4 regions of the Citrobacter koseri ATCC BAA-895 genome follow, and region 2 is predicted to be linked to each of the others. Evidence: predicted binding sites of a transcription regulator. Region 2 holds the regulator's gene; each other region holds the start of a gene.
What was found. The regulator PurR, encoded in region 2, represses purine synthesis genes. The targets are predictions, from matches to a motif close to CANGCAAACGTTTGCNTG.
Positions count from the first base shown of each region.

Region 1 (4,214 bases), 1.3 Mb from region 2:
GGCGCCGGTGTTCAGCTGGGCATGGCCAAAGCTGGCGAGCATGAACATTCGCCCGAGCAGCATCACCAAGTTTGTTATCGGTATTCTGTGTGCGGCGGCGGGCTTTGGCCTGATGATGCTGGCGGCGCAGAACGTGCTGAATAACGGCGGGGCGGGCGTATCGCCGTTCTGGCTGGTAGGCAGCATTCTGATGCTGACGCTGGGCGAGCTGTGCCTGAGCCCGATTGGTCTGGCGACCATGACGCTGCTGGCGCCGGAAAGAATGCGCGGTCAGATGATGGGGCTGTGGTTCTGTGCGAGCGCGCTGGGTAACCTGGCTGCGGGCCTGATTGGCGGCCATGTGAAGGCCGATCAGCTCGATATGCTGCCGGACCTCTTTGCGCGTTGCTCCGTCGCCCTGCTGATTTGCGCTGCGGTGCTGATCGTGCTTATTGTTCCGGTTCGTCGTATGCTGGAAAATACACAGACTAAAAATGAGCAGAAGCCGGTCACTAACGCCTGATGCAACATCCGATCTGGCCGGGGCGTGAGTGACGCCCCGGCAGTTCAACGAACGAGACGGGAACAGGCGTTCAGGGATTTATTGGTCATGGGCTTTGATGCTCAGCCCGCAAGATATCAAAGGAGTTACCGTGTCGATTACCTGCCCGGATTGCCATACAGAGCTGGAACCGCAAAACGGTGCGGCGCATTGCGACAGCTGCAATAAAGATATTGAACTTGAAGCGCGCTGCCCGGAGTGCCATAAGCCGCTCCAGGTGTTAAAAGCCTGCGGCGCGGTGGATTATTTCTGCCAGAATGATCATGGGCTGATCTCTAAAAAGCGCGTGGAGTTTGTGCCGCTTTAATCCGTCTTTTTCCTGCGCGTTTTCTTCGCGGTCGTCACGCCTTTCACTTCGCTTTCCACCCAGCCGTCTGACAGCCGGGTGGTGAGCACATCACCGGCTTTCACCTGTCTGGTTTGCTTCAGCACCTTGCCGTCCGTCGCCGTGGTTACGCTATAACCGCGCGCCAGCGTGGAGAGCGGGCTGACGGCTTCAAGATGCGTTACCGCATTGCCAAAGCGTTCGCGTGTGGCGCTCAGACGTGCGCGCACGTTCTCGGCCAGACGATACTCCAGTTGCTGAATACGCGTTTGCGCGCGATAAATTCGCGGCTGCGGGTTTTGCTGGTTTAAACGCTGAAGGACACGTTGCTGGCGCGAGGCCGCGCGCTTGAGTTGATTATCCAGCGCGAAGTTCATCCGCTGGCGCAATCTTTCAAGCATCGTCTGCTGGCGTGCCAGGCGCAGTTGCGGGTGTTGCTGCTGTAACCGATGGAAAAGCTGCGTAAAACGGCGGTTGCGGTTTGCCAGATAGTAATCCATCGCCATCCCGAGGCGTTGTTGCGCGGACTGAATCTGGCGCAGCAACTCCTGCTGATTACGGCTGACTATCTCGGCGGCTGCGGAAGGCGTCGGCGCGCGCAGGTCGGCAACAAAATCGGCGATGGTAACGTCGGTTTCATGGCCGACGGCGCTAACGACCGGAATGCGGCTGGCGAAAATCGCCCGCGCCACGCGTTCATCGTTAAAGCTCCACAGATCTTCCAGTGAACCGCCGCCGCGCCCGACGATCAGCACGTCGCATTCATTTCGGGCGTTAGCCCGTTCAATGGCGCGAACAATCTGGCCCGGCGCGTCATCACCCTGAACAGCGGTCGGGTAGATGATAACCGGCAGGGAGGGATCGCGGCGTTTCAGGACATGAAGAATGTCATGTAAAGCGGCACCGGTTTTTGAGGTGATCACCCCGACGCAGTGAGCGGGCGAGGGGAGCGGTTGTTTATACTGCTGATCGAACAGCCCTTCAGCCTGCAATTTTGCTTTCAGTAATTCATACTTCTGCTGGAGCAGACCTTCACCCGCAGGCTGCATGCTTTCAATGATGATCTGATAGTCGCCGCGCGGCTCATACAGGGTGATATTGGCGCGAACCAGCACCTGTTGCCCGTGCTGCGGGCGAAAAGTGACGCGGCGGTTGCTGTTACGGAACATCGCGCAGCGTACCTGGGCGGTGTCATCCTTTAGCGTAAAGTACCAGTGGCCGGAAGCGGGCTGCGTGAAATTAGAGATTTCACCGCTGATCCATACTTGCCCCATTTCCTGCTCAAGCAGCAGACGAACCGTCTGATTAAGGCGGCTTACGGTAAAGATTGTGGAGGTCTGAGAGGATAACATGTGAGCGGGATCAAATTCTAAATCAGCAAGTTATTCAGTCGATAGTAACCCGCCCACAGGGGATCGCAAGCATTATTTGCAAAAAAGTGTGGATGCAATCGGTTTCGCTCTGTATAATGCCACGGCAATATTTATCCACCCCCAGGTTAGAGATATTGCCCATGCTACGTATTGCTAAAGAAGCTCTGACGTTTGACGACGTCCTCCTCGTTCCCGCTCACTCCACCGTTCTGCCGAATACTGCCGACCTCAGCACGCAGTTGACGAAAACCATTCGTCTGAACATCCCTATGCTCTCCGCAGCAATGGATACCGTGACGGAAGCGCGCCTTGCAATTGCCCTGGCACAGGAAGGCGGCATCGGTTTTATCCACAAAAACATGTCTATCGAGCGTCAGGCGGAAGAAGTTCGCCGCGTGAAGAAACATGAATCCGGCGTGGTCACCGACCCGCAAACCGTTCTGCCAACCACCACGCTGCGTGAAGTGAAAGAACTGACCGAACGTAACGGTTTTGCTGGCTATCCGGTTGTCACCGAAGATAACGAGCTGGTCGGTATCATTACCGGTCGTGACGTGCGTTTTGTCACCGACCTGAGCCAGCCTGTCAGCGTGTATATGACGCCGAAAGAGCGCCTGGTCACGGTGCGCGAAGGTGAAGCGCGTGAAGTGGTTTTTGCCAAAATGCACGAAAAACGCGTTGAGAAAGCGCTGGTTGTGGATGACAGCTTCCATCTGATCGGCATGATCACCGTAAAAGATTTCCAGAAAGCGGAACGTAAACCGAACGCCTGTAAAGATGAGCAGGGTCGTCTGCGCGTTGGCGCGGCAGTTGGCGCGGGTGCGGGCAACGAAGAGCGCGTTGACGCGCTGGTTGCCGCAGGCGTTGACGTACTGCTGATCGACTCCTCTCACGGCCACTCCGAAGGCGTTCTGCAACGCATTCGTGAAACCCGTGCCAAATACCCGGATCTGCAAATCATCGGCGGTAACGTAGCAACCGGCGCAGGCGCGCGCGCGCTGGCAGACGCTGGCGTCAGCGCGGTGAAAGTGGGTATCGGTCCTGGCTCTATCTGTACGACCCGTATCGTCACAGGCGTAGGCGTTCCACAAATTACTGCTGTCTCTGATGCAGTAGAAGCACTCGAAGGCCTGGGCATTCCGGTTATCGCCGATGGCGGTATTCGTTTCTCCGGCGATATCGCCAAAGCGATCGCCGCAGGCGCAAGCGCGGTAATGGTCGGTTCCATGCTGGCGGGTACTGAAGAATCCCCGGGTGAAATCGAACTGTACCAGGGCCGTTCTTACAAATCCTACCGTGGTATGGGTTCTCTGGGCGCGATGTCCAAAGGCTCCTCTGACCGTTACTTCCAGAGCGATAACGCGGCAGACAAACTGGTGCCGGAAGGTATCGAAGGCCGCGTAGCGTATAAAGGCCGCCTGAAAGAGATCATTCACCAGCAGATGGGCGGCCTGCGCTCCTGTATGGGTCTGACCGGCTGTGGTACTATCGACGCGCTGCGTACCAAAGCGGAGTTTGTACGCATCAGCGGTGCGGGTATTCAGGAAAGCCACGTTCATGACGTGACCATCACCAAAGAGTCCCCGAACTACCGTCTGGGCTCCTGATTTTCTTCGCCCGACCTCGTGTCGGGCGATTTATTTAATCTGTTTCACTTGCCTCGGAATTAGCGTCAATGACGGAAAATATTCATAAACATCGCATTCTCATCCTGGATTTTGGTTCTCAGTACACTCAGCTGGTTGCGCGTCGCGTGCGTGAACTCGGCGTTTACTGCGAACTGTGGGCGTGGGATGTTACGGAAGCACAAATTCGCGAATTCAACCCAAGCGGTATTATTCTTTCCGGCGGCCCGGAAAGCACCACTGAAGAAAACAGCCCACGCGCGCCGGAGTATGTGTTTGAAGCTGGCGTGCCGGTATTCGGCGTGTGCTACGGCATGCAGACGATGGCGATGCAACTGGGCGGCCATGTT
Region 1 is NC_009792.1:269,666-273,879, forward strand. Features, by position in the region: gene CKO_RS01240 (peptide MFS transporter) at 1-502, shown strand, start outside; gene CKO_RS01245 (zinc ribbon domain-containing protein) at 633-848, shown strand; gene xseA (exodeoxyribonuclease VII large subunit) at 845-2,218, opposite strand; gene guaB (IMP dehydrogenase) at 2,380-3,846, shown strand; gene guaA (glutamine-hydrolyzing GMP synthase) at 3,915-4,214, shown strand, end outside.
Region 1: the regulator PurR is predicted to act here: its motif matches at 2,310-2,327, upstream of guaB (IMP dehydrogenase).

Region 2 (4,214 bases):
GCAGGCGTTGCATGCGTAATGCTGTGCAGCACTGGGGCGATATAGGTATAGAGTGTAAACATCGCGCCTGCGCCCAGAACGGTGGTCAGTAATGCCGATAACACCTGTGGTCGCAACAGCACCGCCAGCTCTTTGCGCACCTCAGGGCGCTCTCCCGCCCCGCCTTTCGGCAACGAGAAAAAGAGGCTAATCATTGAAATTACGCCCAGCCCCGCCGTCGCCATGAAGGACATACGCCAGCCAATGGTTTCCCCCAGCCAGGTCGCCGCAGGAACACCGCCAATATTGGCGATTGTCAGCCCCATAAACATGGTGGCGACCGCACTGGCCTGTTTATGTTTGGGGACGACGCTGGCCGCCACCACCGACCCCAGACCGAAGAAAGCGCCGTGATTCAGGCTGGTCAGAATCCGCGACAGCATCAACGTAGTGTAATCCGGCGAGATGGCCGACAGCACATTTCCGAGGGTAAAAATCGCCATCAAAAAAATAAGCGCATTACGACGTGCGCGATGGGAAAGCAGCAGCGTCATCAACGGTGCGCCGACCATCACACCAACGGCATACGCGCTGATTAGCATTCCGGCCGCAGGAATCGAGACATCCACGCCGCGAGCGATAACAGGCAACAAGCCCATAGGAGAGAACTCGGTGGTTCCAATACCAAATGCGCCAATTGCCAGCGCCAGTAAGGGATAATTTATTTTCATACATCGACTCCGCAGCTTCGTGCCGTCACGAGGCACGCAAAAGAGTCAAAAGCATGACATCAATCACAAAACTAATAAAGTAAGCAAAATAGCAAAAGACTTTTACGATTTGGTTAAAAATGAGGAAGAAGAGAGAGGAAAGACAGAGGGAGAATGCTCTCCCTCAGAGGTAAATCAGTTCAGTGCGGCAGTCAGACCGCCTGCGACAATCAGGCCCAGCACAATAATGGTGGTCACTAACGAAAATTTCAGATCGGTGCTCATCAAGTTTTCTCCTTTTTATTCCCACACAAAAAGTGATATTGCGCATTTTTACACACTTGAATGCAAAAATCTCCCATGATTTATATTGATAAGCGCTTTTAACTCTTCCCCTTTTCGTCAAGATCAGACAAAATTCCACGCTTACTTGATTAGCGTACCGGCCATTGCCCCCTTCCTGATGTTCCGTGTCGTTTTCCCGGCGTGCCGCAACCCTGACGTTGCGATCAAGGTGTGTAAAGGCAAACGTTTACTTACAGTATTTTCAGGAGTTCAGGATATGGTCTGGAGTGAGATGTAATGGCAACAATTAAAGATGTGGCGAAGCGAGCAAACGTTTCCACTACAACCGTATCACACGTAATTAACAAAACGCGCTTCGTTGCGGAAGAGACGCGCAACGCGGTATGGGCAGCCATTAAAGAGCTGCACTACTCTCCCAGCGCGGTTGCCCGCAGCCTGAAGGTTAACCACACCAAATCGATTGGTTTGCTGGCGACCAGCAGCGAAGCCGCCTATTTTGCTGAAATTATCGAAGCCGTTGAAAAGAACTGTTTCCAGAAAGGATATACGCTGATTCTGGGCAACGCCTGGAACAACCTGGAAAAACAGCGCGCGTACCTCTCCATGATGGCGCAAAAACGCGTGGATGGCCTGCTGGTCATGTGTTCCGAATACCCTGAGTCCCTGCTCTCTATGCTTGAAGAGTATCGCCATATCCCGATGGTGGTGATGGACTGGGGCGAAGCCAAAGCGGACTTTACCGATACGGTCATTGATAACGCCTTTGCAGGCGGCTATATGGCCGGTCGTTATCTGGTTGAACGCGGCCACCGTGAAATTGGCGTGATCCCCGGCCCGATGGAACGCAACACCGGCGCAGGTCGTCTGGCTGGCTTTATGAAAGCGATGGAAGAAGCGCTGATAAACGTGCCGGAAAACTGGATCGTTCAGGGTGATTTCGAGCCGGAATCAGGCTACCGCGCGATGCAGCAAATGATCTCCCAGTCTCACCGCCCGACGGCCGTATTCTGCGGTGGCGACATTATGGCGATGGGCGCGTTGTGCGCCGCTGACGAGATGGGGCTGCGCGTACCGCAGGATATCTCGGTCATCGGCTACGACAACGTACGCAACGCGCGTTACTTTACGCCTGCGCTGACGACGATTCACCAGCCGAAAGATTCTCTGGGTGAAACGGCCTTCAATATGCTGCTTGACCGTATCGTCAATAAACGCGAAGAGTCGCAGTCCATTGAGGTGCATCCGCGTCTGATTGAGCGTCGCTCTGTCGCCGATGGCCCATTCCGCGACTATCGCCGTTAATCCCCTTCTGCGGGAGCCTCTTCCGGCTCCCGTAACCACTCTTTATTCAGCGTTTCGCTGTCGCCCAGATAGTCCAGTAACCAGGCCAGCGCGGGCGACGTGTCGTTCTGCTGCCACGTCAGACAGCACGCCGCATCAGGAAACGGATTCTCAAGCTGTAGCGCCACCCATTTCCCGCTGTCGATCCACGGCTTAGCAAAGTGGGTCGGCACCATTCCCACACACAGTCCCGCGGAAAGGCAGGTCGCTGAAGATTCCCAGTCCGGCACCACCACGCGTTTTTGGTTATCCAGCAGCCAGGTGATGCGCTTCGGAAGCGTACGCGAGGTATCCTCCCGGACCAGCGACGGCCAGTTGCGCAACGTGTCGTCACTGAGCGGGCCAGCCATTGACGCCAGCGGATGATGGCGGGCGACCACGCAGCTCCAGCTCAGCATCCCCATATCGCGAAAGGTGTAGCGTCCTCCAACCGGAATGGCCTGCGTCGCGCCGATAGCCAGCTCCACGCGCCCGTCCGACAGCGCATCCCAGACGCCGTTAAATACCTCCTGAAAGACCAGCAATTCCACATCATCAAAATGACGATAAAAATCAACAATCATCTGCCGGGTGCGCTCCGGCTTAACAATATTGTCGACCGCAATCGCCAGTTGACCCCGCCAGCCGTTGGCGATCTGCTGGCACTGCTGTCGGGTGATCTGCATTTTTTTGATAACAGAGCGCCCTTCCTTTAAAAACCATGCCCCGGCGGGGGTCAGTTCAACATCCCGATGGCGTCGTTCGAAAAGCGGCACCGCCAGCCACTCTTCCAGTTGACGGACGGTGTAGCTCACCGCAGAAGGCACGCGGTGCAACTCCTGCGCCGCAGAACTAAAACTGCCATTACGGGCAACGGCATCAACCACTTCGAGTGAATATTCTGACCACATATTCTGCCTGCAAAAATTTTGAATCCAGTAGCCAAATATTAGCGTTTCACAAGCAGAATTTCACTCCCTACACTCAGCGGCAATGTCTTACTTCTGGAAAAGAGAAACAATTATGCAACCCGGAAAAGGTTTTTTAGTCTGGCTGGCGGGTCTCAGCGTGCTGGGCTTTCTGGCAACAGATATGTATCTGCCTGCGTTCGCGGCAATTCAGGCCGACCTGCAAACACCGGCGGCGGCTGTCAGCGCCAGCCTCAGTCTGTTCCTGGCCGGTTTCGCCGTCGCGCAACTGCTGTGGGGGCCGCTGTCAGACCGTTACGGGCGTAAACCCATTTTGCTGCTGGGTCTCTCCATCTTCGCGCTGGGCAGTCTGGGGATGATGTGGGTCGAAAGCGCTACTGGGCTGCTGGTACTGCGTTTTATTCAGGCGGTGGGGGTTTGTGCCGCTACGGTGATCTGGCAGGCACTGGTGACGGATTATTATCCAACGCAAAAAATTAATCGCATCTTCGCTACCATTATGCCGCTGGTCGGTTTATCGCCCGCCCTTGCGCCTTTACTCGGCAGTTGGATCCTGACGCATTTTTCCTGGCAGGCCATTTTTGCCACGCTGTTCATCATTACGCTGATATTGATGCTGCCCGCCTTACGCTTAAAGCCAACAACAAAAGCACATGACCACAGCCAGGAAAAACTGACCTTCGCCAGCCTGCTGCGTTCACAAACTTATCGCGGCAACGTCCTGATTTACGCCGCCTGCTCCGCCAGCTTTTTTGCCTGGCTGACGGGTTCCCCGTTTATCCTCAGCGAAATGGGCTATAGCCCGGCGGTAATTGGCCTGAGTTATGTACCGCAGACCATCGCGTTCCTGGTGGGCGGTTACGGTTGCCGCGCGGCGCTGCAAAAATGGCAGGGTCAACAGCTGTTGCCCTGGTTACTGGTTCTCTATGCGCTGAGCGTGGTCGCCACCTGGGGCGCCAGCTTCATCAGC
Region 2 is NC_009792.1:1,604,041-1,608,254, forward strand. Features, by position in the region: gene CKO_RS07130 (MFS transporter) at 1-710, opposite strand, end outside; gene cydH (cytochrome bd-I accessory subunit CydH) at 885-974, opposite strand; gene purR (HTH-type transcriptional repressor PurR) at 1,272-2,297, shown strand; gene punR (DNA-binding transcriptional activator PunR) at 2,294-3,226, opposite strand; gene punC (purine nucleoside transporter PunC) at 3,339-4,214, shown strand, end outside.

Region 3 (4,214 bases), 830 kb from region 2:
GGCGGAACATTCAATGTGCCAACCCGGACGACCCGCGCCCCACGGCGACGGCCAGCTCGGTTCGCCCTCTTTGGACATCTTCCACAGCACGAAGTCCATCGGGTTGTGTTTTACGTCAACGACGTCAACGCGGGCGCCCGCCTGTAGCTGTTCCAGATCCTGGCGCGACAGCTGACCGTAGTTCGGGTCGGTCGGCACGTCGAACATCACGTCGCCATTATCCGCCACATAAGCGTGACCTTTGGCGATCAGCTGTTCGGTGATCTCAATAATTTCGGCGATATGGTGCGTTGCACGCGGCTCCAGATCCGGGCGCAGAATATTCAGCGCGTCGAAATCTTTGTGCATCTCCGCAATCATACGATCGACCAGCGCGACAAAGCTTTCACCGTTTTCGTTCGCCCGTTTAATGATCTTGTCGTCGATATCGGTAATGTTACGCACGTACTTCAGCGTATAACCGAGGAAACGCAAATAGCGCGCGACGACGTCGAAGGCGACAAACGTACGCCCGTGACCGATATGACAGAGGTCGTAAACGGTAATACCACACACGTACATGCCGACTTCCCCGGCATGAATAGGTTTGAATTCCTCTTTTTGGCGCGTCAGTGTATTAAAGATTTTTAACATCGAAGATTCCGTATAGACGTGTGTGGGTAATAATATCCGTATGATACATATTATTCGTAATCGAAGCAGCACACTTTGCGAGGTGATCGCAGCGTGCGGTTATGCTATAACACCCCCCTATATGTGACCCTTACCGGGGTCGAAGCACCACTATATCGGAACAGGATGCAAAAATGGTTACTTTCCACACTAATCACGGCGATATCGTAATCAAAACGTTTGATGACAAAGCGCCTGAAACAGTTAAAAACTTCCTGGACTACTGCCGCGAAGGTTTTTACAACAACACCATTTTCCACCGTGTTATTAACGGTTTCATGATTCAGGGCGGCGGTTTTGAACCTGGCATGAAGCAGAAAGCGACCAAAGAAGCGATCAAAAACGAAGCCAACAACGGTCTGAAAAACACCCGTGGCACGCTGGCAATGGCGCGTACTCAGGCTCCACACTCCGCAACGGCGCAGTTCTTCATCAACGTGGCCGACAACGACTTCCTGAACTTCTCTGGCGAAAGCATGCAGGGCTGGGGCTACTGCGTATTCGCTGAAGTCGTGGAAGGCATGGACGTGGTTGATAAAATCAAAGGCGTATCAACAGGCCGCAGCGGTATGCATCAGGACGTGCCGAAAGAAGACGTTATCATCGAAAACGTGACCGTCAGCGAGTAATCGTGGCGACACTGTTTATTGCAGACCTTCACCTCTGCACGGAAGAACCGGCGATCACCGCCGGTTTTCTGCGTTTTTTAGCCGGTGACGCGCGCCAGGCCGATGCGCTGTACATTCTTGGCGACCTTTTCGAAGCCTGGATAGGCGACGACGATCCCAACCCGCTGCACCGCGAAATGGCCGCAGCCATTAAAGCCGTTGTAGATTCCGGCGTACCCTGCTTCTTTATTCACGGCAACCGTGATTTTTTGATCGGCAAACGCTTTGCCCGTGAAAGCGGAATGACGCTATTGCCGCAGGAAAAGGTGCTCGACCTCTATGGTCGTCGCGTATTGATTATGCACGGCGACACGCTCTGCACCGACGATGCCGGTTACCAGGCGTTTCGCGCCAAAGTTCACAAACCCTGGCTACAGACGCTGTTCCTCGCCCTGCCGCTGTTTATCCGCAATCGTATTGCCGCCAGAATGCGCGCAGGCAGCAAAGCCGCCAACAGCAGCAAGTCACTGGAGATCATGGACGTTAATCCACAGGCCGTGGTGGTCGAAATGGAAAAACACCATGTGCAATGGCTGATTCATGGTCATACCCATCGCCCGGACGTTCACGAACTGAGCGCTAACGGCAAACCCGCGTTCCGCGTTGTTTTAGGCGCCTGGCATAGCGAAGGGTCGATGGTAAAAGTCACGCCGGATGACGTTGAGCTTCTCCATTTCCCGTTTTAACCTCTCCCGTGAATTGACGACGTCATAAGGTACGCAACCGTTTTCCTTGGCGTATTTCCGTGCTATTCTCTGTGCCCTCAAAAGCCGAGAGTTGTGCACCACAGGAGTTTTAAGACGCATGTCTTCCCGCAATAATCCGGCGCGTGTCGCCATCGTGATGGGGTCCAAAAGCGACTGGGCTACCATGCAGTTTGCCGCCGAAATCTTCGATATCCTGAACGTTCCACACCACGTTGAAGTGGTTTCCGCACACCGCACCCCCGATAAGCTGTTCAGCTTCGCCGAAAGCGCCGAAGAGAAAGGTTATCAGGTGATTATTGCTGGTGCTGGCGGCGCGGCGCATCTGCCGGGAATGATTGCGGCAAAAACGCTGGTGCCGGTACTGGGCGTGCCGGTGCAAAGCGCTGCGCTGAGCGGCGTGGACAGCCTCTACTCTATCGTCCAGATGCCGCGCGGCATTCCGGTCGGCACGCTGGCGATCGGCAAAGCGGGCGCGGCGAACGCGGCGCTGCTGGCAGCGCAAATTCTGGCGACACACGATAAAGACCTGCGCCAACGTCTGGCGGACTGGCGTAAAGCCCAGACCAATGAGGTGCTTGAGAATCCCGACCCACGAGGTGCGGCATGAAGCAGGTCTGCGTACTGGGTAACGGCCAGTTAGGACGGATGCTGCGTCAGGCGGGCGAACCGTTGGGCATCACCGTCTGGCCTGTCGGGCTGGACGCGGAACCTACCGCCGTCCCGGTTCAACAAAGCGTGATCACAGCGGAAATCGAACGCTGGCCGGAAACCGCATTGACCCGCGAACTGGCGCGCCACCCGGCTTTCGTCAACCGCGACGTTTTCCCGATTATTGCCGACCGCCTGACGCAAAAGCAGCTTTTTGACAAACTCTCGCTGGCGACGGCGCCCTGGCAGTTGCTGGCAAGCCGGGACGAGTGGCCCGCCGTATTTGCGCGTCTGGGCGAACTGGCTATCGTCAAACGGCGCGTCGGCGGTTACGACGGCCGTGGGCAATGGCGTTTACGCGCGGATGAAACCGCTCAGTTCCCGGACGACGGTTACGGCGAGTGCATTGTTGAACAGGGCATTAACTTCTCTGGCGAAGTGTCGTTAGTCGGCGCACGCGCCCATGACGGCAGCACCGTGTTCTACCCGCTGACGCACAACCTGCACCAGGATGGGATTCTGCGCACCAGCGTAGCGTTCCCGCAGGCCAACGCGAAACAGCAGGAACAGGCGGAGGCCATGCTCTCCGCCATCATGCACGAACTGGGTTATGTCGGCGTCATGGCGATGGAGTGTTTTATCACGCCGGAAGGGTTGCTCATCAACGAACTGGCGCCGCGGGTACACAACAGCGGGCACTGGACGCAAAACGGCGCCAGCATCAGCCAGTTTGAGCTGCATCTGCGCGCGATTACCGGTCTGCCGTTACCGTCACCGGTCGTGGACAGCCCGTCCGTGATGGTGAACCTGATTGGCAGCGCTCTGAATTACGACTGGCTGAAACTGCCGCTGGTGCATCTGCACTGGTACGACAAAGAGGTTCGCGAGGGGCGTAAAGTGGGCCACCTGAACCTGACCGACAGCGATACCGATCGCTTAAGCGCAACGCTGGAAGCCTTAGTTCCCTTGCTGCCGCCGGAATACGCCAGCGGCATCATCTGGGCGCAAAGTAAGCTTAAGTAATACATAAAATGCCGGGAAAGGAATCTTATCCTTTTCCGGCTCCTCCTTCAGCGCGTAAAATCCCCGTCATTGCCGTTTGTTTTTTTTCAGGATTCCACAATGAACGATGGGACGGACTATCGCGCCATTCTGGCGGCCGATACGCCTTTAATCGACGTTCGCGCGCCGATAGAATTTACGCAGGGCGCCATGCCCACCGCGATTAACCTGCCCTTAATGAATGATGAAGAACGCGCGGCAGTCGGCACCTGTTACAAACGCCAGGGGCCGGAAGCGGCACTGGCGTTGGGCCATAAACTCGTTGCCGGCGACGAGCGTCAACGGCGGCTGGAGGCCTGGCGAAAAGCCTGTATTCAACATCCCCGGGGTTATCTCTGCTGCGCGCGCGGCGGTCAGCGTTCGCATATCGTACAACAATGGCTACATGAGTCCGGCGTGGATTATCCGCTGATCCAGGGCGGCTACAAAGCGCTCCGCCAGGCGGCCATGCACATCA
Region 3 is NC_009792.1:2,436,389-2,440,602, forward strand. Features, by position in the region: gene cysS (cysteine--tRNA ligase) at 1-633, opposite strand, end outside; gene ppiB (peptidylprolyl isomerase B) at 807-1,301, shown strand; gene lpxH (UDP-2,3-diacylglucosamine diphosphatase) at 1,304-2,026, shown strand; gene purE (5-(carboxyamino)imidazole ribonucleotide mutase) at 2,145-2,654, shown strand; gene purK (5-(carboxyamino)imidazole ribonucleotide synthase) at 2,651-3,718, shown strand; gene mnmH (tRNA 2-selenouridine(34) synthase MnmH) at 3,818-4,214, shown strand, end outside.
Region 3: the regulator PurR is predicted to act here: its motif matches at 2,057-2,074, upstream of purE (5-(carboxyamino)imidazole ribonucleotide mutase).

Region 4 (4,214 bases), 1.5 Mb from region 2:
CGCGCGGGTTCATTTCGATAACAATCAGACGACCGTTTTTCGGGTTCACCGCAAACTGAACGTTGGAACCGCCGGTTTCCACGCCGATTTCACGCAGTACCGCCATCGAGGCGTTACGCATGATTTGGTACTCTTTGTCCGTCAGCGTTTGCGCCGGAGCCACTGTGATGGAATCACCGGTGTGGATGCCCATCGCGTCAAAGTTCTCAATGGAACAGACGATAATGCAGTTGTCGTTCTTATCACGCACCACTTCCATTTCGTACTCTTTCCAGCCAATCAGCGACTCATCTATCAGCAGTTCGTTGGTTGGGGAGAGATCCAGACCGCGCGCGCAAATTTCTTCGAACTCTTCGCGGTTGTAGGCAATACCGCCGCCGGTGCCGCCCATCGTAAAGGATGGACGGATAATGCACGGATAACCGACGTCAGCGGCAACCGCCAGCGCCTCTTCCATCGTATGCGCAATACCGGAGCGGGCAGTGTCGAGGCCGATTTTCTTCATCGCCACATCGAAACGGCGGCGATCTTCGGCTTTATCAATCGCATCGGCAGTGGCGCCAATCATGGTCACGCCGAACTCAGCCAGCACGCCCTGACGCTCCAGCTCCAGCGCGCAGTTCAGCGCCGTCTGGCCGCCCATCGTCGGCAGCACCGCATCCGGGCGCTCTTTCTCAATAATTTTACGCACCACTTCCCAGTGAATCGGCTCGATGTAGGTCGCATCGGCCATTTCCGGGTCGGTCATGATGGTCGCGGGGTTAGAGTTCACCAGGATGACGCGATAACCTTCTTCGCGCAGCGCTTTACACGCCTGGGCGCCAGAGTAGTCAAACTCACACGCCTGGCCGATAACAATCGGGCCCGCACCCAGAATCAGGATACTTTTTATGTCTGTACGTTTTGGCATGGCTCTGTTTACTCCTGATTATTTCGCGGACTGACGGTACTGCTCAATTAACTCGATAAAGTGGTCGAACAATGGCGCGGCATCATGCGGGCCAGGGCTCGCCTCAGGGTGTCCCTGGAAGCTGAACGCCGGTTTATCGGTGCGATGAATCCCTTGCAGAGTGCCGTCGAACAGCGATTTGTGCGTCACTCGCAGATTTGCAGGCATAGAAGCCTCATCCACCGCAAAACCGTGGTTCTGCGCCGTAATCATCACGGTATTGTTATCGATATCTTTTACCGGATGGTTACCGCCGTGGTGGCCGAACTTCATCTTGATGGTTTTCGCGCCGCTCGCCAGCGCCAGCAGCTGATGGCCGAGGCAGATGCCGAAAACCGGAATATCGGTTTCGAGGAATGCCTGAATCGCCTCGATAGCGTAGTCGCACGGCGCCGGATCGCCAGGGCCGTTAGAGAGGAAGATACCGTCCGGGTTCATCTTCAGCACCTCTTCGGCGGAGGTCTTCGCCGGAACCACCGTCAGGCGGCAGCCTCTGTCTACCAGCATACGCAGGATGTTGCGTTTCGCGCCGTAGTCGTAAGCCACAACGTGGAACGGCAGGTCAGTTTCTGATTTGGCTTCCGGCAGGTCGTCTGCAAGCGTCCAGCTTCCCTGCGTCCAGCTATAGGATTCAGCGGTGGTCACTTCTTTCGCCAGATCCATTCCATTGAGGCCCGGGAAGGCTTTCGCTTTCTCCAGCGCCAGTGCCGCATCCGGGTTATCACCCGCGATAATGCAGCCGTTCTGTGCGCCCTTCTCACGCAGCAGGCGCGTCAGCTTACGGGTATCAATATCGGCAATCGCCACGATGTTATGGCGTTTCAGGTAAGAAGAGAGGTCTTCAGTATTGCGGAAGTTGCTGGCAATCAGCGGCAGATCGCGAATGACCAGACCTTGCGCATGAACCTGAGAGGATTCTTCATCGGCTTCATTGGTGCCGACATTACCGATATGAGGATAAGTAAGAGTGACAATTTGGCGGGAATAGGAAGGATCAGTGAGGATTTCTTGATAACCGGTCATTGAAGTATTGAAAACGACTTCCCCAACCGCCGAACCTGTTGCCCCTATGGCCCGACCGTGAAACTGGGTTCCGTCTTCCAGAACCAATAGCGCTGACTTAATCAAAACACCCTCCAGAGAATATTCACTCACTTTATTTGCATATTAATTCATTTGTATAACCTGAATCAATGCAAATCTGCTTACCCGTGGATTTCTGGCAAACGGCGGCATTCTGAAGATAAGGCGGGTAAAAGTCAACTTAAAGGCGGTATTTTTTGTATTGTTTTACGACTCAGGGAAGGATGTTCTGATTTAACAGGCAAAAAGATCAGCTAACTTGTCCTGGAAAACGCTTGCGTGGCTGAAAGAATGCATTATGAAACCAGAGAGAAGGAAAAAGTGGACCATTTGGTCAAAATTTACATAAAAGCAACAAATAAACAGAAGAAAACAGATAAATTCACGAGTTTAAATAAAAAACAGAAAGATAATGCTAAAAATAATAGGGCAATAAATTATTGCCCTATGTAATCAACAAATTATGATTACCATAACCACATCACGAAGGGTAAAAACCAGCTATAAATTGTTTAAATTCAGTACATCACTCATATCAAAAAGACCATTTGGCTTTGATTTTAGCCAGATAGCCGATCTGACCGCGCCATTCGCAAACGTCATACGGCTGGAGGCCTTATGCGTGATTTCAATACGTTCACCGATATCAGCAAACATCGCGGTATGTTCACCCACAATGTCGCCAGCACGAACCGTCGCAAAACCGATGGTGCCCGGCACGCGTTCGCCGGTATAACCTTCACGACTGTATACCGCGCACGCTTTCAGATCTTTGTCCAGCGCGTGGGCGATCGCTTCCCCCATCGCCAGCGCGGTGCCTGACGGCGCATCCACTTTATGGCGATGGTGCGCTTCGATAATTTCAATATCGGTATAGTCGCCCATCACTTTCGCCGCTTTCTCAAGTAGCTTCAGCATGACGTTAACACCGACGCTAAAGTTGGCGGCGAACACAATGCCGATATCCTGCGCGGCATCGCGAATGGCCTGCTTGCCTGCGTCATCAAATCCCGTCGTGCCAATGACGATGCCTTTACCGTGCTGACGGCAAAACGCCAGGTGCGCCAGCGTCCCTTCCGGGCGAGTGAAATCGATAAAGATGTCAAAATCATCTTTTACCGCTTCCAGGCTACTTTGCACGGTGACGCCCGTTTTCCCTGCGCCTGCTAATTCACCGGCATCGCTGCCCAGTAATGAAGAACCTTCCCGCTCCAGCGCCGCGCCGAGTTGAACGCCGTCCATCCCCAGGGCGGCCTGAATCAGCTGACGTCCCATGCGTCCCCCGGCTCCCGCGATGGCAACGCGGATTTGTGCATCATGCATAGCTATTCTCTTTTGTTAATTTTGCGTAAATCGTTTTCAGATTAACCAGCGCCACGCCGCGCCGCTAGCCAAAAACGTCGATAATTAGAATTTAATGATAAACAGGGAGAGATATCAGTAAAAGCTATATGCGGGAAAAGCGGGACACCGCAGGCAACTCTGCCTGCGATCAAGAGCAAATGGGCGCTATTCAATGGAATAGTTAATGATGAGCTGCCCTTTCTTCATTTTAATCCCACCGATCATTATACGACCAAGTTGGCCGAGCGAAGTGACATGTGTTCCTCCACAGAAGTACATCGGAAGTTCGCCAAACCCCACTTTACGTCGCTCACCGTCAAACTCAATTCGGCGGGCATAATCCTTCGCCTGCCACTGTTCAATACACGCCAGCAGATTTTCAGCATCAGGAAGACGAGCATGTTCACCTGCTGAAAAGGTAATGCGCCCCTCACCCGGCCAGTGGTGCGCTTTCACTGGCGACCAACCCCATGTTTCTCCCGCACACCCGATAAGATGGCCTGCTGAATGCAGACGAGAGTTGAGCAAACGTGTCTGTGCATCGACTTTTAGCTGCACCACTCCCGCTGCAACGGGTTGCGGCAGAATATGTATAATTTGATTATCACGTAACATGATTCCGCAAACCGGAATATCCGCAATCCAGCCTTTGTCTGCGGGTTGTCCACCTCCCTGAGGGTGGAATAATGTTTTATCGAGCGTAACGGCATACAGGCCATCCATTTGTGGAGAGCACCCCGTCACACATGCCATGCCTTCTGTATCATCGGTGTTGTAATAAAGACGTTCTGTCATATGTCCTCCTGTCGTGAAGGGCAGTATATTATTTATCCCGGAG
Region 4 is NC_009792.1:3,121,836-3,126,049, forward strand. Features, by position in the region: gene carB (carbamoyl-phosphate synthase large subunit) at 1-910, opposite strand, end outside; gene carA (glutamine-hydrolyzing carbamoyl-phosphate synthase small subunit) at 929-2,077, opposite strand; gene dapB (4-hydroxy-tetrahydrodipicolinate reductase) at 2,534-3,355, opposite strand; gene CKO_RS14350 (serine-tRNA(Ala) deacylase AlaX) at 3,542-4,171, opposite strand.
Region 4: the regulator PurR is predicted to act here: its motif matches at 2,297-2,314, upstream of carA (glutamine-hydrolyzing carbamoyl-phosphate synthase small subunit).